One region of the Paenibacillus urinalis genome, then DNA from elsewhere that is predicted to be linked to it. Evidence: predicted binding sites of a transcription regulator. Region 1 holds the regulator's gene; each other region holds the start of a gene.
The links. Region 1 encodes LexA, which represses DNA repair genes until DNA is damaged. Its sites were predicted from a motif close to CGAACATATGTTCG; they were not measured.
Positions count from the first base shown of each region.

Region 2: recA (recombinase RecA) is a predicted target of LexA. The motif match lies at 1,134-1,147, and genes of this name have one in related genera.
Region 3: PUW25_RS17770 (YhjD family protein) is a predicted target of LexA. The motif match lies at 1,864-1,877, and genes of this name have one in related genera.
Region 4: PUW25_RS04870 (DUF6434 domain-containing protein) is a predicted target of LexA. The motif match lies at 1,798-1,811, and genes of this name have one in related genera.

Region 1 covers NZ_CP118108.1:3,539,427-3,542,610, reverse strand. Annotated here, with positions in the region: gene PUW25_RS16280 (N-acetylmuramoyl-L-alanine amidase family protein) at 4-597, shown strand; gene lexA (transcriptional repressor LexA) at 799-1,431, opposite strand; gene PUW25_RS16270 (LysM peptidoglycan-binding domain-containing protein) at 1,610-1,978, shown strand; gene PUW25_RS16265 (DUF896 domain-containing protein) at 2,141-2,344, shown strand; gene PUW25_RS16260 (hypothetical protein) at 2,393-2,908, shown strand; gene PUW25_RS16255 (HAD family hydrolase) at 2,952-3,184, shown strand, end outside.
Region 2 covers NZ_CP118108.1:2,126,682-2,129,865, forward strand. Annotated here, with positions in the region: gene PUW25_RS09915 (competence/damage-inducible protein A) at 1-959, shown strand, start outside; gene recA (recombinase RecA) at 1,218-2,279, shown strand; gene PUW25_RS09925 (regulatory protein RecX) at 2,390-3,127, shown strand.
Region 3 covers NZ_CP118108.1:3,838,261-3,841,444, forward strand. Annotated here, with positions in the region: gene PUW25_RS17755 (nucleotide-binding protein) at 40-1,077, shown strand; gene PUW25_RS17760 (hypothetical protein) at 1,074-1,304, shown strand; gene PUW25_RS17765 (VOC family protein) at 1,371-1,772, opposite strand; gene PUW25_RS17770 (YhjD family protein) at 1,943-2,329, shown strand; gene cysK (cysteine synthase A) at 2,484-3,184, shown strand, end outside.
Region 4 covers NZ_CP118108.1:1,100,807-1,103,990, reverse strand. Annotated here, with positions in the region: gene PUW25_RS04875 (glycoside hydrolase family 95 protein) at 1-1,560, opposite strand, end outside; gene PUW25_RS04870 (DUF6434 domain-containing protein) at 1,843-2,418, shown strand; partial or broken gene PUW25_RS04865 (ABC transporter ATP-binding protein) at 2,525-3,184, opposite strand, start outside.

The DNA of each region.
Region 1 (3,184 bases):
GGCATGGAGGCAGGGATTCAGGTATTCCTAACACGCGAAATGGATCAATTTATAGAACTGAAAGAGCGAACGAAAATAGCCAATGAATTAGCTGCAGATGCAATTATTTCAATCCATTGTAATGCGGGCGGTGGTGCTGGGGGTTTTGAAAGCTTTCGTTATACTTCAGCTAGTCTGAAATCAAAAGAGCTTCAGGAAACTCTGCACGAAAGTATTATAACTGAACTGAGAAAATACAACGTGATTGATCGCAAACCAAAGACAGGCAATTTGCATATGCTACGAGAATCCAATATGTCGGCTGTATTGACTGAGAATCTGTTCATCGACGCTGACGCCATTCTACTACAAAATGATCAGGTGATTGAGGCTATTATTGACGGGCACGTGGCTGGAGTAGTTCAATTCTTCGGTTTGGAACAGAAAGACGTGATGATAGCAGCAGATGAGGAAGATCTTAACATGGTAAGTCCATGGGCTAGAACAGCTTGGGAGCAAGCTGCTTTAAAAGGATACATGGATGGAACACGTCCGAGAGATTCTGTAACTCGGGAAGAACTCGCAGCGATCTTGATTCGTATAGAGAACAATAAGTAAAGTTGATGATTAGACGATAGTGAAAAAGGCCATTTTACATAATAGTAAAAGGGCCTTTTTCTATTTGTGATAACAGCTTTTTTCAAAGCGAATCAATTAGACGCATTTAAATTATACCTAGCAATAAACCTTATGAAAAAAGGAGAGATCTTCCAACGAAGACCTCTCCTTAAAATATACAAGAAATAAAAGAATGGCTAATTAATGAAGGAAGTCACGGAACAAGCCGATAACCTTACCCAAAATGGTTACTTTTGTAAGCCGGAGAGGTTCGTATGTAGGATTCTCTGGCTGCAAGCGAATATGGTCCTTCTCTTTATAAAAAGTCTTAACGGTTGCTTCATCATCTTCCGTCATCGCGACGACGATGTCTCCGTTATTCGCTGTTTGTTGCTGGCGGACGATAACATAGTCGCCATTCGAAATTCCCGCCTCAATCATACTGTCCCCGACAACAGAAAGCATGAATACTTTCTCCTCACCAACATACTGCATCGGCAGCGGGAAGTAATCTTCAATATTCTCTGTAGCTGTGATCGGAATACCCGCAGTAACTTTACCCACTACAGGGACGCGAGCAACGGTCTGCGTAAATTGAAGAACATTATCATCACCATCATCTTGACCGAGCAATTCAATAGCCCGTGGCTTAGTAGGGTCTCTGCGAATTAACCCCTTCTTCTCCAGACGATCCAGGTGTCCGTGAACGGTTGAACTGGAGGCCAGGCCAACAGCTTCACCAATCTCTCTTACGGACGGCGGATATCCCTTCAATCGGACTTCATTGCGTATAAACTCCAGAATTGCTAATTGCCTGCTGGATACCTTCGACATACCGTATCAACTCCACATAATAACGTTTGGGAAAATTATAGCATAGAACCTCCGTTCGTACAAACATTAGTTCTAAAAAATACAGAACAATTGTTCTCAAAAACTATTGCCCAAAACACATGTTCGTGTTATAGTGAGTTCTGTAAGGAATGAGAACAAACGTTTGGAGGTTGAAATAATGCTTAAATACAGCACTTATAACAGCATACATTCTAGAACAGATGAAATGACGAACAATAACTTGGGTGAGACGATACATATTATAATGAAGAAGAACAAGCAGAGAATAATTCGTTTGATATTAATAGCGTCAGTCCTGCTTCTGAGCTTAACTGGATTCATGACGGTATTTGCAGACGCGGGACAAGAGACGGCATACGAGAAGGTTGTTGTGGAACCAGGTGATACCTTATGGGCAATCGGTTCAGAGCATAAACCAGAAGGTATGGATATAAGAGATTATGTTAACCAAATTCAACATATTAATGGATTGTCCAGCAGTGATATACAAGTAGGGCAGCTCTTAAATCTTCCTTATTTTGATTGATATGTATAATTCTTTTATAATCTACAACATGCTAAGGACGCGGCTTGATCTGCGTCTTTTTTGTATTTTGTACTAAATACAGACTATACAGGTATTTACCTTGACAACCTTTTCTAATCATGTCAAAGTTAAAGAGACTATGCATTTTGGAGGGGAAGAAAGTTGGATATTGAAAGTCTAGTTGCGCGGATTAATGAGCTTGCCCGCAAGCAGAAGGAATCCGGGCTTAACGATGAAGAATTGGCTGAACGGACTGAGCTTAGAGAGATCTATTTGAACAACATCCGCAGCAACTTCCGTCAGCAGCTGGAATCCATTGAGATTGTGGATGATGTAAGCGGCGACACGTATTCAAAAGGAAAATGATTTAATAAATAGGTCCATGCTTTTGTTATAGATTGAAGGAGGATACTCATGGCGAGTTCATTTGAAAGATCAGTGAAGAAAAATCAGCAGAAAATTAATAAAGATCGTAAAAAAAGAGGCCAGCCATCCATCGGATCTGGTGTTGAACAAGAGGATGTATTTAAAGGAAGAGCATTTTTGTTCCCATTTGTACTCGTTGTCCTATCATTCATGTTCCTGACTCTTAGCGGTTTGACGACAGATGGAGTAGGAGCATTTGATTGGGTTGTATTTGCGCTTTATCTTGGACTTGCTCTGATGTACTTTATGCGCCGGCCGTATCTCAAAGTCGGTAAGAAGCGGATCAAGACGATTAAGCTAAGCAGAGAACGTTCCATGGGTCCAGAGGATATTAAGAAAATTGTCCTGGAAAAAGGTTCTGTTGTTGTTGAACGTAATGGCAAAGGCGGTCCTTGGGTGTTCAGCAAACTGCTTAATCTATATGATGTAGAAGCGATGGGAGCACGCCTTGTGCAATACGCACAGAATCATCAAATACCTGTCGAAGATAAGAGAGTAAAGTAAGAAGCCTAACATACGATACCATACTTTCGGGGGAGAGAGAAGCATGTCAATCAAAGCAGTGCTATTCGATTTGGATGATACACTCTTATGGGATGAGCGGAGTGTAGAGGAAGCTTTTTACGAAACATGTCTAGTTGCATCTAAGCAAACAGGCGTTGATCCTCATGAACTGGAGACTTCTGTCCGCAATGAAGCAAGGAAGCTGTATGAATCGTATGAAACGTTTGCTTTTACAAAAATGATTGGCATTAACCCTTTTGAAGGATTGTGGGCTCA
Region 2 (3,184 bases), 1.4 Mb from region 1:
TTACGAGCCGCGGAACGCTGATGACCGAGAACAATAAGCGTCAAGCGACATTAATAGAAGGGGCAACTCCCCTTACGAACGAGACAGGGCTTGCTCTCGGAAATGCGATATTTCAAGATGATCACTATTATATTATTTTGCCGGGACCTCCTAAAGAGTTGAAACCTATGTTCTCAAATCATGCTGTACCATGGCTTCAGCAGCATGCGCTTACCGGCGAGATGCCAATCTACTCCAAAATGCTGAAGTTTGCGGGGATCGGTGAATCTATGCTGGAGGATAAGCTGAAGGATCTTATTTCGGCACAGACCGATCCGACGATTGCTCCTTATGCTGGAGAAGGTGAAGTGACGGTTCGTATCTCTACCAAAGCCGGAAGCGAAAGTGAAGCCATGGTCAAGTTGAATGAGCTTGAAGTGCAGATTCAACAGCGTCTGCCAGAGCATTTGTATGCAAGCCATGATATTCCTATTGAACATGTCATTGTAGAGATGATGGCGGACCGTGAACTGACCCTGGGGGCTGCAGAGAGCTGTACAGGCGGCCTGCTCATGGAGCTGCTGACATCCATACCGGGGAGCGGGACCATGCTTCGTGGCGGGATCGTGTGCTATACAAATGAAATGAAGGAGAAGCTGCTGAATGTTCCCCATGCATATTTAGAAGGGGAGGATGCTCCTGGCGCGGTTAGCCCCGAAGTGGCTAAAGTGCTTGCAGAGCAGGTCCGGATGATAACCGATGCTGATTATGGATTGGCGGTTACGGGAGTAGCTGGCCCTGGTTATTCAGAGCGCAAGAAAGTTGGCCTTGTATATATCGGCATAGCGGAGCGTGGGGGAGAAACTGAGATCCACGAGCTTAACTTGAGCGGCAACCGGGAAACCATTCGTATTCGTTCAGCCAAAACGCTGCTGTACCGTTTATGGCGTAAGCTTGTTGAGAACGAGAAGCTGGATTGACACTACGGTAGACTGGTGTTCTAACCGTTTGACGATCAGCGAGGGAAGCAGTATACTGTATATATCGGAAGAACCGAAGCGAACTCGTTTTGCGGTGGTTCTTCCTTTTTTATTTCATTATTCAAATATGAAAGTCAGAGAGAGACAGGTGGGCGCCCGCTCCTCCAAAAAAAACGAATGTATGTTCTCAAAAAATGCTTGGCAAACGACCATAAAGAGAGTATCATATACTTATAAACAAAGAAGGATGTGAGTTTATTGTCAGATCGTCGTGCTGCGCTGGATATGGCGCTCCGTCAAATAGAGAAGCAATTTGGTAAAGGTTCAATTATGAAACTGGGTGAATCAACTCACATGCAAGTCGAAATTGTACCCAGTGGATCAATTGCTTTGGATATTGCACTAGGAACCGGCGGTTTCCCTAGAGGCCGGATTATTGAAATATATGGACCTGAATCTTCTGGTAAAACAACCGTTGCACTTCATGCTATTGCTGAAGTACAGAAGCAAGGTGGACAAGCTGCATTTATCGATGCAGAGCATGCTCTTGATCCGCAATACGCTAGAAAGCTTGGCGTTAACATTGATGAATTGCTGTTGTCCCAGCCGGACACAGGTGAGCAAGGTCTAGAGATTGCAGAGGCGCTCGTAAGAAGTGGCGCGGTTGATATCGTTATTATTGACTCTGTAGCTGCACTCGTGCCGAAGGCAGAGATTGAAGGCGATATGGGCGATTCCCACGTTGGTCTTCAAGCACGTCTGATGTCTCAAGCTCTTCGTAAGCTGTCTGGTGCGATCAGCAAATCCAAGACGATCGCGATCTTTATTAATCAGCTTCGTGAGAAAGTCGGCATCATGTTTGGTAACCCAGAGACGACTCCTGGTGGTCGTGCTCTTAAGTTCTACTCCACTGTACGTCTTGACGTACGCCGTGTAGAGAGCATCAAGATGGGGAACGATGTTGTCGGGAACCGGACTCGGATTAAGGTCGTGAAGAATAAGGTTGCTCCTCCATTTAAGCAAGCAGAAGTTGATATTATGTATGGTGAAGGAATTTCCAGAGAAGGAAGTTTGCTCGACATCGCCACAGAATACAACATCGTGGATAAGAGTGGTGCGTGGTATTCCTATAACGGTGACCGTTTAGGCCAAGGACGTGAGAATTCGAAGCAGTTCTTGAAGGAGAATCCTGAGCTTACACAAACTATTGAGCTGAAAGTGCGTGAAGCAAGCAACTTAACAACGACGGTTCCAGCTCAGTCTGATGCTGAGAAAGCGAAGGAAGCTGAAGAAGAACAGGAATTGTTCGAAATAGAATAAAAGTATTCTTTTGATTTTCTGTAAACCGCAGCTCACTTTGATCTGCGGTTTTTTGTCTAGTTATACAGATACACCACAAATTTAGTAATGAGGGAAGTGAGAGACACAGGATGAATGACAATTACGAGCAGGATATGAACCAGGACATAGAGCAGGGTGTCTCCCATTTTCCTAATGAATCACTAGAGATCACTCGAGTGGAGAAGCTGCGAGGGCGTGAAGCGAGGTATATGATATCGTTTGGTCCGTATGAGTTGTCTGTATTAGAAGACGTAATGATCAAATACCGAATGATCAAGGGGAATTCATTTCACAAGACGGAGCTTGAAGAAATTGTTATAGCTGATGAGAAGCAGCGAGCTTATGTACAAAGTCTAAAATTCCTTGAACGGAAGCCGCGGACAAGGCACGAGATGGCACAGAAGCTGAAGCAAAAGGAATATGTGGACTCAATAATTGAAGAGGTATTATCAAGGTTGGAGCGAGAGAGGCTGATTGATGACGCATTCTACGCAAAAGAATGGGCCATACAGCGTATTTCCAACCACCGAAAGGGGAAACTGTGGGTAGGGCAGGAGCTTCGGCAGAAAGGAATAGCCAAAGAACATATTCAGCTTGCTCTTGGAGAAGTCAGTGTTGAGGAAGAATGGGACAGCGCGATGACTGCTGGACGGAAGAAGTGGGATCAGATTAAAGGGGATGTGCTCGAGAAGAAGCGTAAAACCTACCCCTTCTTAATGCGCCGTGGATATTCTGGAGAGGTAACAAGGAAGGTAATAGGGCAGCTTCAATCACAGTATACGGATGAGTATACAGGGGAAGTCGATGAAGAGGATATATTGGACTAAGAAGGTCCATAGCATAAAAAGCGCATTCTCTTGACAATTTCTTAACACGAATACTAA
Region 3 (3,184 bases), 300 kb from region 1:
TCTTAAAAAACATATCCCGTAAGCGAGGCGGAGCGGACTATGAAGACGATAAAGCCTAGAGCGTTCATCGGATGTTCCCTTGAAGCGAAGCCTATTGCCGCAGCTGTACATGAGAATTTAAGGTATGCTGCTGAAGTCACTCCATGGTATGCCGGCGTTTTTAACCCTAGCAGCTATACGATGGAGGATCTGGAGAAGCAGGTTCGAAGCAGTGATTTCGCCATTTTTATTTTCCACCCGGATGACATCACCAGTATTCGAGGAAAAATGTACGCCACGGTACGGGACAATACCCTGTTTGAAATGGGTCTTTTTATGAGCCGATTGGGAAGAGGACGCATATTCTTTATATTACCTGAGCATGTTAACGAGCTGGATAGCAGTAAGGATATCGAAGGCATGCGAATGCCCAGCGATCTTCTTGGTCTAGGTTCCCTGACTTATGAGATTCGTTCAGATAGCAACTGGGCACCCGCTGTATCGGTAGCCTGTCACAAAATTGCAGACATGATGGAAAGATTAGGCCCTTGGTCGGATATGTATTTAACAGAGAAAGTGAATAAAGTAAAGCAGGAGGAAGAGAATAAACGCATTCAGCTCCTGAAGCTGCTTCGTTTCTTTCGTGAACTGCTGCGTTCCCGCAAAATCGATGATCAAATGCTCCATCGTATGAGCGATACACTAAGAACAGCCTTTGTATCTCGGCCGCACTTTCTCGTACGCGGTACCACGGTGCACCGGGTGTCTCTATCCGGATATATTGAGCAGGTAGCCGGAAATGTCGGTGAGATCGGGAGGCGTTATCCTATGAATATCAATGATGGCAAAACGCCGGATGATCCCAGTCGAATTCTTGTCGTTGATGCGTACAAGGAGAACAAAATTAAGGTGAATCTGTACGATGATTATCTTGAGAAAGAGTATATGCTGTGCTATCCTGTAGCAAGTGGTTATGTATTTACCGTGCATCTTGTTGGACACCTCGAGGCAGGTGATGATCTATTCCAGCAAATTGACCGCGATAATCGTCAATTATTTAGTGCTATTCACGACCTGTTAGGAGGAGAGTTGGGATGAAACCAATCAGACAGAGGCTCACCAAAAAAAGAGGAGCCCCAAAGGTACGTCTGAGTGCCGCCCGCGAAACAACCGGATCTGTACCGGAAGGTGACAGCGGCAACAGTTTCAAGAAGCCCGAGGTGCCCATTGTCACGCTTGGCCCTTCCTTGAAAGGCAAGGAACGCCCGTACAAGGTCATATTAGAGAAGGACGCACTCTACGATAAACCGCAATATATGGCATAAAACCGATTAATCCAGGCAGCATTGATCATCATTGATCGATGCTGCCTTTCTCTTATCCATTGTCAATTAGCTGTATGTATTCTCCGATGGTGCTGTAAGCTCTACCTTAATTCGGTCAGGATCTTCAAAATATACAGCGTAATACTGCTCTCCTCCCGCATAAGGGTGAAGATTCTCGTACAAGATCGGAACTCCTCTATCCCTCATCTGACGGGTAAGCGAATCGACCTGCGCTCTTGATTCGGCGTGAAAAGCAAGATGATTAAGCCCTACTCTGCATCTGTGATACGGGACATCAAGAAATCGGTCCTCGGCCTGTACAAATACAAGATAAGCCGCTCCAAATCTCCAGCTTATTCCCTTCTCCCATTTCTGATACTGCTCATATCCCAGCTCCGTTAGAAGCCATCCCCAGAATTCAGTGCTTCTCTCCAAATCAGAGACATAGATCTCTAGATGATGAATCATCGCTTCATCAAACCCCTCTCCCCATCCGTATGTATGCAATTTCCACTTGTCAGACCGCATAAACAGATCTTATATTGAATATAATATTACAGGAACATATGTTCTGTAAATATAATTCAAAGAATAGTATGAAACGGATTCAACTACATATCAGTAAGGAAGTGAACGGGATGTCTACATCATCCACCGCCCCGGTCCCCAGTGAAGCAGATCATTTGCTGGTCAAAAAATATATGATGCACATTCTCATGCTGGATGTGCTTGAACAGGACATTCATACCATACAGCATGTTTCTTTGCATATGCCTCAGCTGTATGTCCATCATTTAACCCGCATCCAGATGGATGTAACCCGAAATTTGACGGATATCCGGATACAGATGCGTAGAGGCGGGATCCGCATTTACGAGGAGAACAAGCTGAGGGAAGGATTTGAAATGCGCTACCTGTGCCGGGGATATCACCGGCGCCTATATTTACTGTGGACCTTCTGCAAGACCGAAGTCATGAAGGAAATGAGCGAACGGCTGGGCATTGACCTGACGGAGCTGTCTTGACGGAGCTGTCTTGACGGAGCTGTCTTGACGGAGCTGTCTTGACGGAGCTGTCTTGACGGAGCTGTCTTGACGGAGCTGTCTTTCTGTTCGTATGATATTAGAAGATATATATTCCTACTGAAATAATAGGGTATTAACTAAAGGGGACTTTCACATGCATGATCAAAATCATTCTGCCGTGCCGAAATCAGGCAAGCGCCTCGTTGTAAACAATGTAACCGAATTGATCGGTAACACTCCGGTCGTCAGGCTGAATCGTCTACCGAAAGCCGATCATGCTGATGTATACGTCAAGCTCGAATACTTCAATCCCAGCGGCAGTGTGAAGGACCGTGCGGCAGCCAATCTGATCAGACAGGCGGAACTCCGCGGCCTTCTTCAGCCTGGCGCAACCATTATAGAGCCTACCAGCGGAAACACAGGCATCGGTCTGGCTATGAACGCCGCAGCCAAAGGGTATAAAGCAATTCTAGTCATGCCTGATAACATGAGCAAAGAACGAATTAACATACTCAAGGCGTACGGCGCAGAGGTTGTACTCACTCCTGCTGCCGAGCGTATGCCCGGAGCGATTCAAAAAGCGCTGGAGCTTAAAGAAGCCATACCGGGGAGCTTCATCCCGCAGCAATTTGAGAATCAAGCCAATCCGGATGCTCACCGAACGACAACAGCACTCGAAATCATGACCCAGATGGATGGGAAATTAGATGCTTTTGTAGCGACTTCGGGAACCGGCGGAACCATTACAGGAACCGGTGAAGAGCTCCGCCGTCAGATTTCAGACATTCGGATCTATGCAGTTGAACCTGCGGGGTCCCCCGTATTGTCCGGCGGTGAGCCTGGCCCTCATAAACT
Region 4 (3,184 bases), 2.4 Mb from region 1:
CGCTGCTGTTGTCACCCCATACAGCTCACCGTCGATTCTGTATCGATGCTCCGGCGAGGTAGAAGGTGCGGTCACGAGCATCCCGTTCTCATCCGGAATGAGCCAATCCAGGCAGAAGAGCGCGGCGTCCTTCATGATCGGATACGCTGTATTTCTTAGGAAATCCTCATCCTTGGTAAATACATAATGCTCATATAAGTGCTGACAGAGCCATACGCCGCCCATTTGCCACAATGCCCACACCGGATCGCCATGTCCAAAGTTCCCTACAGGAGCGGTATGTCCCCACAGATCGGTATTGTGGGAAGCCGTCCAGCCTCTTGTTCCATAATGAATCTCCGCCGTCTTCTTGCCGTTGACGGACAGACGCTTAATCAGATCCATCAACGGCTCATGACATTCGGACAGATTGGCTGTCTCCGCCGGCCAGTAGTTCATTTCCGCATTGATATTCAATGTATAATTACTGCTCCATGGCGCTCTCGTTTCGTGGTTCCAAATGCCTTGAAGGTTCGCAGGCTGAGTTCCTGGTCTGGAGCTGGATATCATCAAGTAACGGCCATATTGGAAGAGAAGATTCACCAGATAAGGATCCCTGCCTCCATATTCTACGATCCGTTCATCTGTCGGAAGATCAGCTGGTGCAAGCCCTGGTCCGAGATCCAGCTCCACCCGTTGATACAGTCTTTGGTAATCTTCTACATGGCGTGCGCGGAGCTCTGTATAATTGTACTTCAGTGCGTTATCCAGATGCTCCTTCGCACAAGCCGATTCATCCTTGCCGTCTTTACCCGGTGAACGGTCATAACCATTAAAGCTGGTTGCCATACTCAAGTATATAGTAGCGCTGTCTGCATCCACTATACGAATACCTGATGCATCCACCTTGGATGTCCCGCCTTCATGGGTTACTGCAATTCTTCCTTCAAAACGCATGGCATCCGTTTCTCCAGATTTACCATATCGGATCGGATTGTCCGCAGGATAATAGCTGGGGTGCACTACTTCTGGTGCATATCCGGATAGAACGGCGTGATTTCCATCGGAAGACTGCTCATGTCGAAGCAAGCTGCTGAAGCTTGCCTTAAACCCTAATCTTCCTGGGATACTGGACTCCATCCGCATGACAATAATTTGATCTGGATAGGAGGCGAATACTTCGCGGGTATACACCGTCTCCCCGATTTGGAACTGAGTCGTAGCCACGCCTTCATTCAGCTCCAATGTGCGTTTGTAATTCCAGCCGATATCTCCGTGATCAAAGCTGATGTTCAGATCACCGAAGGGGAGATACGACTGAGTATAAGCACCCATCATTTTCTTGCTTAGCTTGTCCGCTTCTGCATACTTGCCTTCCTTGAGCAACCGGCGTACCTCAGGCAATACTTCAAGAGACTCCGGATTATTCGTTTCCTTCGGTGGACCAGACCATAACGTGTCTTCATTCAGCTGCAGTCTCTCCAGCTCCATCCGCCCAAATACCATAGCGCCCATTCTACCATTTCCGATGGGAAGAGCTTCCGTCCATTCCTTGGCCGGACGATTGTACGTTAAGAACATGTGCTTTCCTCCAAGCTTGTATTTTTTTATACCGAAATAGGTGTGCAGGGGGTGCCATCATCCTACTTCCTTATAATTTACCTAAAACGTTTTAGGAATCTTGCTATCCTGCTTCACTAATGCTTGATTCTACTCTTCAATTCGCAGATGAAAGCGGATTCCACTCTCCTCTGTTATCGTCCTAAAAAAGTGACAAAAAAGCAAGCCCTAAATGTTGAACAATCCTGTTGATTTACAAGAACATATGTTTGTATTAGTATACATATAGGAGGTGAATACGGTATGAGACCTAAACTAACAGATGACATTAGTGTACATAGCTTTAAAGACTATTATTGGTTAAAAGAAGAATTACAGGACTTTTGCAGAACACATGGAATGAGTGCATCTGGTTCAAAGACAGAACTTGCCGATCGAATCGAGGTTTTTCTGGAAACAGGCGAGATTAGAAGCCCTCTTAGGAAACAGAACTCGGCCCGGAAGACAGAACAGCATCCCCCTTTAAGTCTTGAGACGATCATTACAGAGCATCATCGCTGCAGCCAAGAAGTAAGGGCCTTTTTTAAGTCCGTCATCCCTAAATTTCATTTCTCTACATATATACAGAATTACTTTAAGAGCAATATCGGTAACACGTACCGTGACGTCGTCGAAGCTTGGCAGGAGGAAGAATACCGAAAAAAAGACCCTGCTTACAAAAAAACGATTGCTCCCCAGTTTGAATACAATCAATTTACTCGGGATTTTTTTGCTGATCCCGCTAATGAGGGAAAGAGTCGAAAGGAAGCCATTGACGCTTGGAACAAAATTAAACGCCTGCCCGGCAGCAACAAGTATGAGCGTGAATCATCATTATAGAACTCTTTGATCGTATAAGTGGTCTATGTAATGTAAAAAAGAGGGTCCCCTGCCTTGCTGCTGCGGGAGATCCTCTTTTTTAAATGAAATTTCGTGTTATGACACTTCAATATACTTTATGAATTACATCTTCAAAAACCGGTTCCTGCATCTCGACGTCCTCAATCTCACCCCATTCACCCAGCTCCTTCAAGATCTCCATGGTGGTGATCTTGCTTCGATTGGCTTCAACGGTAATCGTATTCCCCGTTATCTGTGACAATTTCATCATAGGGTAGTTATGCACGTCTGCAGATGGAGGAATAGAGCACCCTTCCCGATACGATACTTTTATAATAGTAGGAAGTCCGATATTATCGCGCAAAGCTTGAACCGTTCCATCATAGGTAAGCTGTCCATGGTTAATCACCATGACCCGGCTGCACAGCTGCTCAATGTCGTCCATATCATGGGTTGTCAGCAGGATCGTTTTGCCGAGTTCCTCGTTAAGCAGCTTCAGGAAGGAGCGAATATTTCGCTTGGCATTAACATCAAGTCCGATCGTTGGCTCGTCTAGAAAGAGAATGTCCGGTTCATGCAGCATGGCTGCTCCGAGGTCTGCCCTCATCCGCTGTCCAAGCGACAGCTTGCGCACAGGTGTATCCCAGAATTCCTTCAGATCCAGAAGCTCGGAGAATTGATCAATGCGCCTCTTCTTATCGGTATCCTCCACCCGGTACATCTTGGCAAGAATATCATAGCTGTCTCGGACGGGCAGATCCCACCA